Regions from separate parts of the Siphonobacter sp. genome, predicted to be linked through region 2. Evidence: riboswitches for the same ligand, from Rfam matches in the RefSeq annotation. Region 2 holds a riboswitch; the other holds the start of a gene.

Region 1 (8,107 bases), on a different contig from region 2:
GCACTGCCGCCAGAAACGGCAATTCCGCGAGCATCCAGGGCTTCGACCAGCGAGCAGGGAGCATCCAGAATGGGGAAGGCGACATTAATCAGTCCGGGTAAGGTCTCGTCGATGCTTTGACATCGACCATTGAACGCAATACCAGGAATCTGTTCGCGTAAACCACCAATAAAATGACGTTTCAGCGAATCCAGGTTAGCGATGTTCTGCTGTTGCTGGGTGATGGCCAGCTCCAATGCTTTGGTCAGGCCCACAATGCCCGGCACGTTTTCAGTACCCCCGCGTTGGCCGCCTTCCTGTCCGCCGCCGCTGAGCAAGGCCGGTAGCCGATGCCCCCGACGGGCGATCAGAAATCCAACGCCTTTCGGACCGCGAAATTTGTGGGCCGAAGCCGTGGCGAAATCAACGGCGTCCAGGGCTACATGGACTTTGCCCAGGCTCTGAACGGTGTCGGTATGAAAGTAGGCACCGTAGTGCTGGGTTAAGGCACCCACTTCTTCCAGGTTCAGTAAGTTACCGAGTTCGTTATTGGCGTGCATGAGGCTGACGAGTCCTTTGGGGTGCTTTTCCAGCCAGCGGGTCAGGTCGGGAATTGAAACCCGTCCCTGCTCGTCGAGTGCAACGTAATCAAGCTGAATCTGACCCGCCTGCTCTAACTGCCGTAGCGGTAGCAAGACGGCTTTATGTTCAATTTTTGAGGTCAGGACGTGACGAATCCCATATTGCTGAATGCTGCTCTTGAGGGCAAAATTATCGGCTTCGGTACCCCCGGAAGTGAAGATGATTTCTTCGGGAGAAAGGGCTAGTAAATCAGCGATTTGACGACGACTGGACTGAATCACGCGTTTCGCTTCCCGCCCCGCCCGGTGATTGGAAGACGGATTTCCGAAATGTTGCGTGAAATAGGGTAAAATCGTTTCCAGAACGGCTGGAGATAGAGACGTAGTAGCGGAGTTATCGAAATAAATAGACATGCGATGCAAGAGCTGATGAAGGTGAATGATCAGATGAAATGGTCAAACCCGTGGTGAATCCAGGAGCGACCAGACGTGACGGAAATCTCACGTTCGTGCCAAACGAGAAACAATGCTTAGCTTCTAAGAATGAAGCAGGCCGGTCGATTTCGAGTCGGGGAGAGTGCCATGCGGTATTGGGTTTATAGTTCCTAATGTGTTAGGCAGGTTAGCACTGATTCCATGTCGGAAAGTTGCTAAGGATTCGCAGAGCCTGTCTCTCCTCCTTTCTGTATAAGCCCCAACTACCCGTAGTAATTGAAGACGTTGCAAAGATACGTGTAAGAAAAAATACGAAACAAATAAAATCTATAGAATTTATAGATTATTAAATAATTTTGAAGTAATCTATTGATTATGAATAGATTGTATTTCGATATTGGGGTTGGTAAGGTATTGGTGCATTACTAAGCAGAAAGCAACGGGCTTAGCTTAATAAAGACTTTTGTCGCAGGATAGAAAAATGGAGTTTACGAAGCCTACTGATACTGATTACTAGGTTTGTAGCGAATGTTATGAACAAGGGCATCGAAATTAATAAACGTATGTAATAACTAGTTACCAATAATGAAGCTGATCTAGCTTAGTTAGTAAGTACTAACTCATTGGCTCAAGGATTTGAAAAATACATATAATTTAATTACAAAATAATTATCATTGTAAAAGACGTCTAACATTACTTAATTTTATAACTGATTAAGCAAGTAAATGCTAGGTCTTGATTAAATAGGAATCGAATTTTAAAAATCATAATGCAAGCTACTTGCATGAAGTAGACCCCATACTATGAAAGGTTTTCTTTTCTATTTTTTGTTAGGTTTAATGTTATTTAGTAGTCTCATAGGCCCTAGCCAAGATAGAAGAGAACCTAAACAACTAAAAGCCAAAGGAGAGTATGTTCATCTAGCAACCCAATCCATATTTCCGGTCCAGTTCGATAATTTAACAAGAACGGAGGTTTATTCTTTTAATAAAGCAAATACAAATATTGGTGTTGTGTATGAACATCAAATGGCAGATAAATATACAGTGGCCTCTATTCATATATATCCCGCTGGAGATGAAGGTTCAGAGGGTAGATTAAGAAATGAATACATAAGCTCAAGAAATGAAATATTTAAACCCGGTTCAAAAGTATACCAATCGCCAGTAAAATACGTTGATAACTACATCTGCAGCGGAATCAAGGCTGTTTGCCTGGATGAGTCAAATAAACAGCATTTATTAACCGTATATGAATGTGGTACCTGGTTTTTGAAGATAAGGATTACCTCTGATGAGCTGGATGCAGATCAGGTTGCCAAACTCAGCGATCACCTAGTAAATACGTATAAACCCTCTAGACTAACCAGTTTAAAGCCCTTGCTGACAAAGCCTAATGTTTATGTTGCTGAGGCTTCGTTTGCGGACGAACTATTATTAGGGTCTATTACCGGAAGTGCTTTTAAAAAATTGCAATGGGCTAATGAAAACATAGCAGAACTGGAGAAATCTTCCGGTTTTCCGGATCAGTATTTGGAAATGCATATCCAAGCTATGAAAGAATTGCTGGAATTCAGGAAGAAACATCCAAATATGCACGTAGGCGAGGTTTCTAAAACATATTTGGAGCAGATAGAATTAATTGTGAATTCAGGATTTATGGCCGAGTTTATTATGAGTAAATACCATGAAGTTTTAATTGTTCCTAGTTATATAAAGCTAGACTATGACGGTTTCGATAAGTGGCAGCGTTCTAATCCAATAACTATTGATTTTAATCGTTTTCATTATGTAATTTCCTATGGAAAAAAATAGCATTTCTATGTTCTATTGGGTCCTATGAAGAATTCCTTCCGCCGTTCTTGGTGTTTAGTATAGCATCACCAAGAACGGCAGGGTATTACTGCCAAGAGCACAAACGAGTAGGAAGCAATTTGTTATTTTTAGACTATAGATTGTCCCTAATCGATCAGGCTGATCGTCATAGAGTAGAACAATAACTTTTCTCACCATGAAAGAATTTGCTTTAATCTTCAGACTCAAAGACATCGCTGACTTCAAACCGTCACCTGAACAAATGCAGGAGAGACTGAATTGGCTTGACAACATTGCGTCACAAAACAAGCTTGTAGATAAAGGAAATACGCTATTGCCACTACCAGGAAGTGCTAAAACAGTGCGACCAGACAATCTGGTAACCGATGGACCTTATACAGAAATTAAGGAATTTATTAGCGGTTATGTAGTCATTCGGGCCGAAGACATAAATGAAGCAGTAGAAATAGCAAAAAGGAACCCTATCTTTAGTATTGGGGGTAGTGTCGAAGTAAGAGAAGTTCTAAAACGTGACTAGTATTGAACGACTTAACCTTACAATCGGATCTTTTAACGCTTTTATTCCATCAGGAATATACTAAAATGACGGCAACTGTATGCCGTCATTTTAGTATCCGATCTGTTGAGATAGCGGAAGATATTGTTAGTGATACTTTTCTAAAAGCTTCTGAATACTGGGCAATTACTGGAGTGCCGGATAACCCTACTGCCTGGCTTTATACCGTAGCAATCAATAAATCAAAAGATTATGTAAAACGGCTTGTAATTTTTGAAAAATTAATACTAGATAAAAATCAGCAGGAAGAAATAATAATAGACCCAATTCTGGAAATCGATCCTCAACTACTAGAAGACAGCGAATTACAAATGATTTTTACCCTTTGTGATTCTGTAAACTCTCAAGAGAATCAAATAGCTTTAGCCCTTCAAATTATATGTGGTTTTAGCGTAGAAGAAATTGCAACTGCTTTTCTTAGTAAAACGGAAACAATAAAAAAGCGTTTATTTAGAGCAAAGAATAATTTAAGGAATAGTCAATTTAAAATTAAGCCACTAACTGAAGCAGAAATTAATTGTCGGATAGATTGCGTACTTAAGACATTATATATTTTATTTAACGAGGGTTACTATTCTAAAACTAGTGATCAGCTTATACGCAAGAAACTATGTGCTGAAGCGATCAGGCTAGTATTGACATTAGTTGATAACCCATCTACCAGTACGAAAAATGCTAGAGCGTTGCTTGCATTGATGTACTTTCAAAGCTCAAGGCTCGATGCAAGGACCGATAACTGCGGGGAAACTATTCTATTCGAAGAACAGGATAGAAACCTGTGGGATCTGTCATTAATTGAAAGAGGTCAATACTATTTGGCAAGTGCTTGTACAGGGGATGAAGTCTCAACATATCATCTAGAAGCTGCTATTTCTTATTGGCACAGTACCTCAATAGAAACTCCTAAATGGGAACCGATTCTGCAATTATATAATCGACTTGTAGTATTAAAATACTCGCCGGTAATAGCTTTGAATAGAATATTTGCTTTGTCTAAAGTCTATGGAAATAAGAGAGCTATTCGTGAAGCTGAAAAATTAAATTTTTTAGAAAATAGTTATTACCATCTATTACTAGGATACCTGTATACGGAAAATTACGTTTCTCTAGCGGTCAAGCATTACAGGAAGGCTATTACCTTAACTAAATCAAAAAGGGAGCGAAGTACATTAAATAAACTAATTAACCGTATCGCATTAGATAGTTAGGATTTTATTGGTGTTAGATTACGTCGAAGCAGTTTACTTATTCTTTAAAATGTCAAAAAAACGGGCCCTAAGACCCGTTTTTTCAATTACATGATTACACCAATTCCAGCGGATACTTCCGTTGCCGTTTCCCCGTCAGATTAAACAGGGCGTTGGCCAGGGCTGGAGCGACGGGCGGTAAACCCGGTTCGCCCACGCCGCCGGGAGCTTCCTGATTGTCGATGATGTGGACTTCCATGATCGGCGTTTCGTTGATGCGTAGCACCGGATAATTATGGAAGTTCGTTTGTTCCACGGCTCCATTGGCAAACGTGATCGGGCTTTTGATCGCTGCCGTCAGACCGTAGATGATGTTACTTTCAGTCTGAGCTTTGATGTTATCGGGGTTTACCGTCATCCCGCAGTCAATCACCGATACTACTTTTTCGATCTTCACGCCATCCGCCGTTTTGGCTACCGTAAACACGTGAGCACAGATGGTACTGAACGAACGGGCGATGGCCAGTCCGCGAGCTTTCCCGGCGGGTAGCTTTTCGCGATAACCGGATTTTTCCGCCGCCGTTTCCAGTACTTTCACAAAACGGGGGGAATCTTTCAGTAACTCCAGTCGCAGATCCAGCGGATCTTTGCCCGCCGCGTGAGCCAGCTCGTCCACGAAGGATTCGTGCCCAAATACGTTCGTTGAGGCATACACCGAACGCCACCAGAGGATGGGCAGGTCGGTACTCGCATTGTGGTAGCTACGGCGAATGTTCGGAATTTGAAGCGGACTGTCCTTCGGGCCAATGCCTTCTTCGGCCCAGCCGTCGGCCTTGCCCTTCAGGTCGGCTTTGAACACCTGCTTCTGAATCGATTCCGCAATGATTTTATGGTGAAAAGCCGTCACGTTGCCTTTCTCGTCAATACCACCTTCGAGTACACTCAGCATGGCGGGACGGTACGGACCCTGACTCATATCATCTTCCCGCGTCCAGATGAGCTTTACGGGAGCGTTGACCTGTTTGGATAAAAATACGGCTTCTTTCACAAAGTCCAGGTACGCTTTCCGGCCAAAAGCTCCCCCTAGAAACGTCACGTTGACTTTCACCTGTTCGGGTTTAAGACCCAGGTACTGAGCCACCTCGCCAATGGTACCGTCGGGCCCCTGTACGGGAGCCCAGATTTCCACCGAATCGCCCTTAAACCAAGCCGTTGCGTTGACGGGTTCCATCGCGGCGTGAGCGGCAAAGGGTGTCTCATACGTAGCCTGAACCTTTTTGGATGCTTCGCCGTAGGCTTTGGCAAAATCGCCCGTATTGCCTGCGAAATCGCTGCCGTCTTTCTTGGCCAGCTCGTGCATTTGAGCCGAGAACTTTTCCGTCGATAACGCCGCTTCGTTTACCGGAGCCCACTTTACTTTCAGTTTTTTTCGTCCCTGTACCGCCGCCCAGTAGTTCGTGGCCAGTACGGCTACGGTTTCGACGGTGGTATGGGGCATCGCTCGTTCGGCTTTCAGTACTTTCTTGACGCCCGGTACTTTCATCGTCGCCGTGGTATCAAATGAAGCCACTTTGCCATGAATGGCCGGACAGCGTTCGATGCTGGCGTACAACATACCGGGTACCTCTACGTCGATGCCAAACTGTGCCTGACCCGTTACCTTCAGCGGTACGTCAGGCTTGGGAATGTTCTTGCCGAGTAACTTGAAATCCTTGGGATCTTTGAGCTTGGGATCTTTCGGTACGGGCAGTTGAGAAGCGTCTCCCACGAGTTCAGCGTAGGTAAAAGACTTGCCCGAAGGCTTGTGGTAAACCTTTGCCTCCTGGGCGTAACACTCGCTGACGGGTACCTGCCATTTATTGGCTGCGGCCTGTACGAGCATTTCTTTCACCGCCGCACCGGCTTTCCGCAGGGGCATCCAGCGGGTACGAACGGAAGAACTACCGCCCGAAAGCTGGGAGCCGTATTTGCCCTGACCGTTGGTCTGACTAATGTGAATCTGATCAAGCGATACTTCCAGTTCTTCCGCAATCAAAGCGGGCAGCGACTGGTACGTACCCTGCCCCATGTCAGGACGGGGGTTGAGTAAGGTAATTTTCCCCGTATCATCAATGAGGATATAAGGACTGAATTCCAGACCGAGTGTAGTCTGGGGAATTTTATGAAGAACGACGTCTTCCGACTGAGCCGGAATCGAAAAACCCAGGGCGAGCAAAGCTCCGGCGGAGCCACTCGTTTTGAGGAAATTCCGGCGATTGATGTTGGATGTTTTCATTGCCTGAGGCGTAAAGAGTAAAACCAAACCGGGGAAAAAGGAACATTAACGATCCAGACTTGCCGTCTTTTTCGCAGCGGCGGGCTTGGCTTCCTGAATGGAATCCGCCGCCCGGTGAATCGCTTTCCGAACCCGCTGGTAGGTTCCGCAGCGGCAAATGTTTCCCTGCATGTACAGGTCAATGTCTTCGTCAGTCGGCTTGGATTTTTCTTTCAGCAGGGCTACTGCACTCATGATTTGCCCCGACTGGCAGTAGCCGCACTGCGTCACCTGCTCATCGATCCAGGCTTGTTGGACGGCGTGCAGATGGTCGGGTGTACCGATGCCTTCGATGGTCGTGATTTTCTGTCCTTTCACGACCGATACCGGTGTGGAGCAGGAACGGATGGGTGAGCCGTTGAGGTGAACCGTACAGGCTCCGCACTGAGCCATACCGCAACCAAATTTGGTGCCTTTCAGACCCACTACATCCCGGATGGCCCAGAGCAGGGGCATTTCAGGATCTACGTCAATCGTATAGGCTTTGCCGTTGACGGTCAGTTTCGTTTGTGCCATGATGAAATGGTAAATAGGGGTTTGCTCGCAGAAGTGTTTCAAAGATACGGATTAATTGCTCGCTACATCCATTGAAAATAAACCCGGACTGATGGAATTTTCACTGGTTCGTTGCTAGTAACAACAGAACGCATAATCCCCATAAAGCAGGAAACCGAAAGGAAAGTTCAGGTAGATAAAATTCTCCGAATAGTCGCAAAAGCCCTGTTAATCCCTGAAAATGTGCGAAATTTGAAAATTTGATTACCACATTTTATCAACACATATGAAAAGATACAACGCTCTGGTACTAGGGCTGGTGGCTTTAAGTACAGCCGCTTTCATAGGCAAACCCAGTGACGATCCCAAACGAAAAGGACTGGACTTGTCAGGCATGGACTTGTCAGTGAGTCCCCGCGAAGATTTCTTCCTGTACGCGAATGGTGCCTGGCTGAAGAATACGGAAATTCCAGCTTCGGAGACGGGTTGGGGTTCGTTCAATATCCTGCGGGATGAAAACAACCGTCACATTCACGATATTCTGGAAGCGGCGGCGAAAAGCAAGGCCAAGAAAGGCAGTATCGAGCAACGCGTCGGCGATTTTTACGCGTCCGGCATGGATACCGTAGCCATCGAAAAACGCGGTTACGAGCCTATCAAGCCCATTTTGACCGAGATTGACCGGATCAAGGATTACAAATCACTGCTGGCGTACTCGGCGGCT
Region 2 (8,107 bases):
TCTCGAACTTACCAAATTTCTAAGAGAATAATTCAATAAGACATTGGATAAGTACCAGATAAATTTGCAAATCCTTAATATCCTTTGTTTCGGACGCTTAAAATGCGGCGTTAGACAAGTACTTTTAAGTCGCAAAAAGTTCATACCGATTCCAAAAAATAATATGGTATGGTAGCATACTAAATTCTAGATCCGAAGGCCTATTCGATACGGTCTACTAATGACAAAAACCTGTAAAGCAGTAAGTGCAAACATCAGATTTTTATATTCCCTACTCCTGCACTGTCGAGTTTAGGCTAAAGTCGAAACCAGCGGAGTCGAATATAATTTACTATCAATCAGCTGCTTATTTCCTACTTTAGTACTGAAGATTGTAAAAATCCAGCAGTGAGCCTTTCGTGAAACCTCTTCAACGCTTGTAACCGTCTGCATCGGTCTATCTATTAACGCTTACTTCCTTGATTAGGTTATGCGTGCTCTTGCCCGGTACTGGCAGGTATTTTATTGAAAGATCATTTTTATCAAGGAAGACTTAACAATTTATTCATCCGTTTAACGGCCTTTTGACTCGCAATTAGCTCGAATTTTGCAGCATATTCACTTCCTTTTTTCCCTTAAGTACTATGCATCGTTACCTTCTTTTGTGTGCCGGTTTCTTGGCGGGCTGCCTGTCGGTGCAGGCTCAGCAAACGCCTAAGCGTCCCAAAAACGTAATCCTATTGATTGGTGACGGGATGGGCGTCAATCAGGTATACGCCGCTCAGATTGCCAACAAAGGTCCGCTTCATCTGAATCGTTTTCCATACCTCGGTCTTTCTACCACGCACCCCGTCAAAGATTTTATTACCGATTCAGGAGCGGGTGGTACGGCTCTGTCCACGGGTGTAAAAACGAAAAACGGAGCTATTGCGGTAGACTCTGCCAATCGTCCCCAAGTGACTTTGGCCGAATTGGCTAAAAAGCGGAAACTTTCTACCGGTATCGTTACTACCTGCGACATTACGGACGCTACCCCAGCGGACTTCTATGCTCACCAGGCCTCCCGCTCGCAACACGAAGCCATTGCCGAACAAATGGTCAATGCGGATCTGGATGTAGTGATTGGTGGCGGTATGCGGTATTTCTTTCAACGGAAAGACGGCAAAAACCTACTCGAAGATTTTAAGAAGAAAGGCTATACGGTAGCTGATACTTCCCAGGATTTTACGGCAGCAACCGGTAAGAAGCTGGTTGCTTTCAATGCCGGTATGAACCCAATCAAGGTTAAAGAAGGTCGCGGCCCTATTCTTCGCCAGGAAGTAGAAAAAGCCTTGAGTATTCTTTCCGAGAACACAAATGGTTTTTTCCTCATGGCTGAGGGCTCGCAGATTGACTGGGCCGGTCACGCCAACGACATGGAATATATGGTGACTGAAACGCTGGATTTCGATAAAGCCGTAGGAGCTGCTCTCGACTTTGCGGAAAAGAATGGCGAGACACTCGTCATCGTAACGGCCGATCACGAAACCGGGGGCTTGAGTCTGACGGGTGGTGACTGGCGAAATGGCGTTGTCGAAGGAAAATTTATCTGGATGAATCACTCCGCTAACCCCGTACCCGTATTTGCGTACGGTCCTGGTTCTGAGTTATTTCGAGGTATTTTTCCCAACGTGGAAGTAAACAAAAAAATACAACAGGCCTGGTGGGGCGAAACCATCCTGAGCCGTAAATAGTTTTAGGTTACGTTGTTCGTTCTCAGTAGATAGAAACGTAATTTTTTCTACGCATGGTCAGACCTTGTGGAATCGTTTTAGAAAATACCTTCTAACCCAACACGGCTTACTGTAGACTTGAAACTGACAACTCAATAAGTCGCTAGCTCAAGTAAATCAGGAATGTTGAGAGGCTGTCTACGTCAGACAGCCTCTTTTGTTGATTCAACTCAGAAGTTACTCAGTTTCGTTCACAGCCCCTCTCCCTCTGACATCGAACGGTCTCAGATCATCTACAACAACCAGCCTTCCAGGCTGTATTTAGATGACAAATCCGAAAGACCCGCCAACCCCGGAGGGGTTCAATATGCTTAGCCCCGTATGCAATGCGGAGAATCGTCCAGCCCGGTAGGCACAGCCTACCAACTAGAAAATCCGTAGCAAATGCTACGGATAACCCGTCCCGCTATCTTTACCCGGTTTATCCTACCAAACGGAAAACGGAAAACCGCGGCTCCCGCCACACTAAACCAAAAACTCAAAACTTACCACCTGCTTCAAATCCGGATGCAGACTTTCGGCCACCGGGCAGGTAAGGGCCGCGTTTTCCAGTTTCTTCCGGCGGGTTTCCGTGAGCGGTTGATTGGTTTTGATTTTCAGTTTTACTTCCAGTTGGCCAATCCGTCGGGGACTCTCCGCCATACTTTTCGTTACTTCTACTTCAGTGCCCGTAATGTCAATTCCATCGCGTTGGGCCACAATACCCATAATGGTAAGCATACACGATCCCAGAGCGGATGCCACCAGATCCGTCGGTGAAAACGCCTCTCCTTTGCCGTGATTGTCTACGGGAGCGTCCGTTAAGATTTCTGAACCTGACTTGAGGTGAACACCCTGCGTGCGGAGCTGTCCTAAGTACGTAATTTTTGCAGTTGCCATAGATACTGAATTAAAACTTCAAAAGTAAACCTAAGAACTAAATCCGCTACAGGTACTCAAAGATTTGCGGACAAAACCTCTGTAAAAATTATTTTTCTTCCCGAAAGCCCCTCTCCCAACGATCAGCTGGGTTTCCTCTAAAATACTTACGCAAGGCAACTTTTTCTACGCATTCCCGGTTAGCTCATTACCTTTGTATTTACGTTGATAAACCCATTGTTTGTCAAATCAGCAATTGATATTGGGATGATCGAGCTACCCGTTATTACGAAAACTGAACCGGCTGGTTTAAACAGACCGGGTTCTTCTACCCGTAAACCCGAATGGTTGCGAGTAAAACTCCCGACGGGTCCGGAATACCGCAATGTGCGGCAGGTGGTGGATGAATACAAGCTTCACACCATTTGTCAGTCGGGCAACTGTCCCAACATGGGCGAATGCTGGGGAGCGGGTACGGCCACGTTTATGATTTTAGGCAATGTCTGTACGCGTTCCTGTACGTTCTGTGCGGTAGCGACAGGCCGTCCGAACGAATATGACGCCGACGAACCCCGACGCGTGGCTGAGGCCATTAAAATCATGGGCGTGAAACACGCCGTGATTACGTCCGTGAACCGTGACGAATTGAAAGACCGGGGAGCAGAAATCTGGTATGATACGGTTCGTCTGACGAAAGAATTGAGTCCGAGTACGACGATTGAAACCCTGATTCCGGATACGAAAGGAAATTGGCCTGCTTTGGAACGCATGATTTCGGCTGGTCAGGAAGTGGTTTCACACAATATGGAAACTGTGGAGCGGTTATACCGTCCCGTCCGTCCGCAGGCTAAATACAGCCGCAGTCTGGAGCAAATTCAGCGTACAAAAGCGTTCGGTAAGCGTACCAAGACCGGCATTATGCTGGGCCTGGGCGAGACGCAGGAAGAAGTCTTTAAAGCGATGGATGATCTGGTCGAAAACGGACTGGATATTCTGACGCTGGGCCAGTACCTGCAACCGACCAAAATGCACCATGAAGTGATCGAATGGATTCACCCCGATACCTTCGCGATGTACAAGGAGGAAGGCGAACGACGCGGCATCAAGTACGTCGAAGCGGGACCACTGGTTCGTTCCAGTTACCACGCCGAACGTCACGTGCACGTGTAACGGATGAATTAACATTACGTATGTAGTACATGAGACAGCCTCGCTTGTTATAAGCGAGGCTGTTTGCGTTTTAGGTATATACTGCTCGTAAAACAAGTACGCCTAATTTTGGGTTGTATCCTCACAATTTCCCCTGATTTGCCTTGAAGTACGACATCATCATTACGGGCGGAGGGATGGCCGGGCTGAGTCTGGCCTATTACCTCAATCACAGCACCTTACGTCATAAGCAGATTCTGATTATTGACCGGGAACCCAAAACCCGTAACGACCGTACCTGGGCCTTCTGGCAGGCGGGTGAAGGAGCGTTTGAATCCATTCTGTATCGGCACTGGAATAAGCTCTGGTTTCACGGAACTGAGGGTTTTTCCCAACAATTAGACCTCGGCCAGCACCAGTACAAGCTCCTTCGGGGTAAGGATTTTTACGCTTCGATACGGGCTGATCTTTCCCGTAATCCCAACATTCAGTATCTATTTGCGGACCTGCATTCGGTGGAAACCTCGCAGGATTCGGCTCTGGTGCAAACTTCAAAGGGTGAGTACCGGGCTGCGTGGTGTTTCGACAGTACGACTCCCATGCAGGCCATTCGAAACTTAACCAAAGAAGCCGCTGCTCTACCCGCCCCTCGCTGGCAGGAACTCTTACAGCATTTCAAGGGCTGGGTAGTTCGTACTGAAAAACCGGTATTCGATCCCGAAACACCGATCATGATGGACTTCCGGATCGAACAGAAGAACGAATGTCGGTTTGTATACGTCATGCCTTTTTCCGCGACGGAAGCACTCGTTGAGTTCACGCTCTTCACACCTGCTCTACTGACACCGAACGAATACGACGAAGCGTTGCGAGCTTATCTGAAGGATTTTTTCAGTTTGGAAACCTACGAGATTACGGAAGAAGAAACGGGCATCATTCCCATGAGTGACGAGCCGATGCCCGAACAACCTTCGCCGCACGTCATCCGGATTGGAACCGCCGGGGGATACACCCGGGCCAGTACGGGTTACACGTTTACGCGTACGCAAAAGCGACTGCAGGCGTTGGTGCGTCAATTGGAAAAAAACTTCTCGCAGTCTCCGGTAACCAACCGACCCATCTCGGCTCAGTACCGTTTTTATGATCAGGTACTCCTGAATGTATTCCTGAAAAATCGGTATTCAGCGGCAGCAGTCTTTACCGATTTGTTCCGCAAGAACCCCGCTCCCCTGATTTTTCGCTTTCTGGATGAGGAAACTTCGCTTCGGGAAGACCTGGGCGTTCTGTATTCAGTACCCGTTATTCCCTTTACGATGGCTGCTTTTGACGTTTTTAAGAGAAATATCTCGGAAATGTTCAAACGGTAAGCCTACATATTTGGTGAATTTCCGCTGAATGTACAATTTTGCAAAAGTATCCAGAGGCTCCAGTTAGGGCACCAACCGAGTCTAGAACGCTACGGTGGTTTGACGATACGGACTTTGTTGCTAGTAATCAGCTATTTCAGCAACAGTCAAAAACGTTCAATTCCTTCCTTTGGCCGAGGACTACGAAAAGTTTACATGGATTCGTAACTCCCAAAATCATTCTAATTTACAGAACATGCCTTATTTGTTCACTTCTGAGTCTGTATCTGAAGGACACCCCGATAAAGTGGCAGACCAAATTTCAGATGCCCTCATTGATCATTTTTTAGCCTTCGACCCCCAATCCAAAGTAGCTTGTGAAACGCTGGTAACGACGGGCCAGGTTATTCTGGCGGGTGAAGTGAAGTCTTCAACGTACCTCGACGTACAGAGCATTGCTCGTGACGTGATTCGCAAGATTGGGTACACGAAGTCGGAATACATGTTCGAAGCTCATTCCTGCGGTGTTCTTTCGGCCATTCACGAACAGTCTGCGGATATCAATCAGGGTGTGGATCGTTCCAGCCCCGAAGAACAGGGTGCCGGTGATCAGGGGATGATGTTTGGTTACGCGACCCGCGAAACGGACAACTACATGCCCTTAGCTCTGGACTTAGCTCACAAGATTCTAAAGACGATGAGCGACATCCGGAACAACGAACTTTCGCTAATGCCCTACCTTCGTCCCGATGCCAAATCGCAGGTGACGATTGAGTACAACGATGATAACGTTCCCCAGCGGATCGATACGATTGTCGTTTCTACCCAGCACGACGATTTCGCGGACGATGAAACCATGCTCGCCAAAATTCGCGAGGATGTGGTAGCCATTGTCATTCCCCGCGTAAAGGCCAGTCTGAAGCCCGAATTACGTGGCCTATTCGAGGGCGAAATTACGTACCACATCAACCCAACGGGTAAATTCGTGATCGGTGGTCCCCACGGGGATACGGGTCTGACGGGCCGTAAAATCATCGTTGATACCTACGGTGGTAAAGGTGCACACGGCGGTGGAGCTTTCTCGGGTAAAGATCCCTCGAAAGTAGACCGTTCAGCAGCTTACGCGACGCGTCACATTGCCAAAAACCTGGTCGCAGCGGGTGTAGCGGATGAAGTACTCGTTCAGGTATCCTATGCCATTGGTGTAGCCGAGCCCTGCGGTATCTACGTAAACACCTACGGAACCTCGAAAGTAGGACTGTCCGACGGTGACATCGCTTTGAAAGTAGAGAAGATTTTCGATATGCGTCCGTACTTCATCGAGCAACGTCTGAAACTACGTAACCCGATCTATTCCGAAACAGCGGCCTACGGCCACATGGGACGGGAATCGAAAGTAGTGACGAAGACGTTCAAATCACCCGATGGAGCTACGAAAGAACTCGAAGTTGAGCTCTTCACCTGGGAAAAACTCGACTACGTAGAGAAAGTAAAAGCTGAATTCGGTCTGTAATTTGAGACTGAAGACAGAAAAAGACCTGAGCTGGAAACGGTTCAGGTCTTTTTTGTTGGGAAGAAATCAAAGCTAGTAGTCTACAATCTTACTGGAATACAGTATACTTGTTGTTTCAGTCACTCTTCCTTTCCAAAACATTTTTCTTCCTCAGTTAAAACCTGTATGAAACACTTCATTACTACTTTTCTGCTCTGCCTAGTGGCGTGTTACGGATTTGCTCAATCGACCAAAGTAGTCGTTCGGGCCCGGGCTAAAGACGCCAAATTTATTGGTACGGGTATTGGCGGGGCTTACGTCGTTATTCGCCATGACCTGACGGGTGAAATTCTAGCCCAGGGCTTGACGACGGGTAATTCCGGCAATACTGACCTAATGCTCAAAACGCCCCATCAGCGGTACGACCGCCTGACGGATGACCAGACCGCCCGCTTTGAAGCAAATCTTAAACTCGATGCCCCCACGTTTGTAACCATTGAAGCCACGGCACCCGTCAACCGGAAAAGTGCTGCGGTCAAGGCCAGTACGCAGCTCTGGCTCATTCCCGGGAAGGCCATTGACGGTGAAGGAATCATCCTGGAAATCCCCGGTTTTATGCTCGATATTCTTGAACCACAAACGCATCAGGTTTTGAGTCTCAATGCATTGAAAGATAATCAGGTTAAACTGAAAATCAATCTGGTGATGATGTGCGGTTGCGTCATTACCAAAGGCGGGGTCTGGAATTCCGAGCAGATTGAGGTAAAAGCCTTTGTGAAAAAAGATGGTGTAGCTCGGGGCGAAGTGCCTTTGAATTTTGCCGGGATCGATAATATTTTTGAGGGCAGCCTGCCCATTAAGGAAAAGGGCATGTATGAAGTACAGATTTATGCGTATGATCGCATTACTAAAAATACGGGTCTGGATCGGATGAATTTTGTCATTCAATAAGTTCGTAGTTTTTAAACCTATGGATGACGCTTACCGTACGTATATCCAACCCACCTTACGTACCCTTCAATCATGAATGAAAAAACCAGAATCGACGCTCTGGAAGCCGAAGTACAACGACTTTCCGGCCAGCTGGCGATCTATCAGCAACACCTCCGTCAGATTGAGCGGGAACTGCTCCTGCTTCGACGCGGCGAAGAAACCGCCTCTGTACCCTCAACGCCCCCCGTACCTCCCGTTGCCGTACCCCCGCGTCCGATCTCCGTACCACCACCACCGGTAGCGGCTCCCCGTCCCGTTACGCGTTCGCAAACGCCCACGGAAGAGTACATCGGTGGCAACCTCCTGAGTAAAATAGGGATCGCGGCTCTGGTAATCGGCATGGCCATTTTCGTAAAATATGCCTTCGACAATGATCTGATTGGTCCCTGGGGTCGTTTGCTGCTGGGCTGGGGACTGGGAGCGGGTTTAACGGGACTGGCCCTGTGGCTGAAACCCAAGTATCTGACCTACAGTGCCGTACTCCTGAGTGGCGGCGTTGCTACGGCGTATCTAACTAC

Evidence for each region. Region 2 has a riboswitch for S-adenosylmethionine ahead of metK (methionine adenosyltransferase). Riboswitches for the same ligand answer to the same signal wherever they lie in the genome.
Region 1: it holds a riboswitch for S-adenosylmethionine, as region 2 does, so the genes downstream of both, ACOJTG_RS08955 (cysteine desulfurase family protein) here and metK (methionine adenosyltransferase) in region 2, are expected to answer to the same signal.

The regions. Positions count from the first base shown of each region.
Region 1 covers NZ_JBMDWJ010000152.1:402-8,508, forward strand. The annotation lists gene ACOJTG_RS08955 (cysteine desulfurase family protein) at 1-974, opposite strand, end outside; SAM riboswitch class I at 1,154-1,254, opposite strand; gene ACOJTG_RS08960 (hypothetical protein) at 1,800-2,810, shown strand; gene ACOJTG_RS08965 (YciI family protein) at 3,007-3,348, shown strand; gene ACOJTG_RS08970 (RNA polymerase sigma factor) at 3,351-4,595, shown strand; gene ACOJTG_RS08975 (molybdopterin cofactor-binding domain-containing protein) at 4,690-6,849, opposite strand; gene ACOJTG_RS08980 ((2Fe-2S)-binding protein) at 6,895-7,404, opposite strand; gene ACOJTG_RS08985 (M13 family metallopeptidase) at 7,670-8,107, shown strand, end outside.
Region 2 covers NZ_JBMDWJ010000284.1:2,099-10,205, forward strand. The annotation lists gene ACOJTG_RS17725 (alkaline phosphatase) at 624-1,712, shown strand; gene ACOJTG_RS17730 (OsmC family protein) at 2,217-2,630, opposite strand; gene lipA (lipoyl synthase) at 2,877-3,779, shown strand; gene ACOJTG_RS17740 (lycopene cyclase family protein) at 3,923-5,125, shown strand; SAM-I-IV-variant riboswitch at 5,167-5,286, shown strand; gene metK (methionine adenosyltransferase) at 5,361-6,617, shown strand; gene ACOJTG_RS17750 (hypothetical protein) at 6,783-7,547, shown strand; partial or broken gene ACOJTG_RS17755 (DUF2339 domain-containing protein) at 7,620-8,107, shown strand, end outside.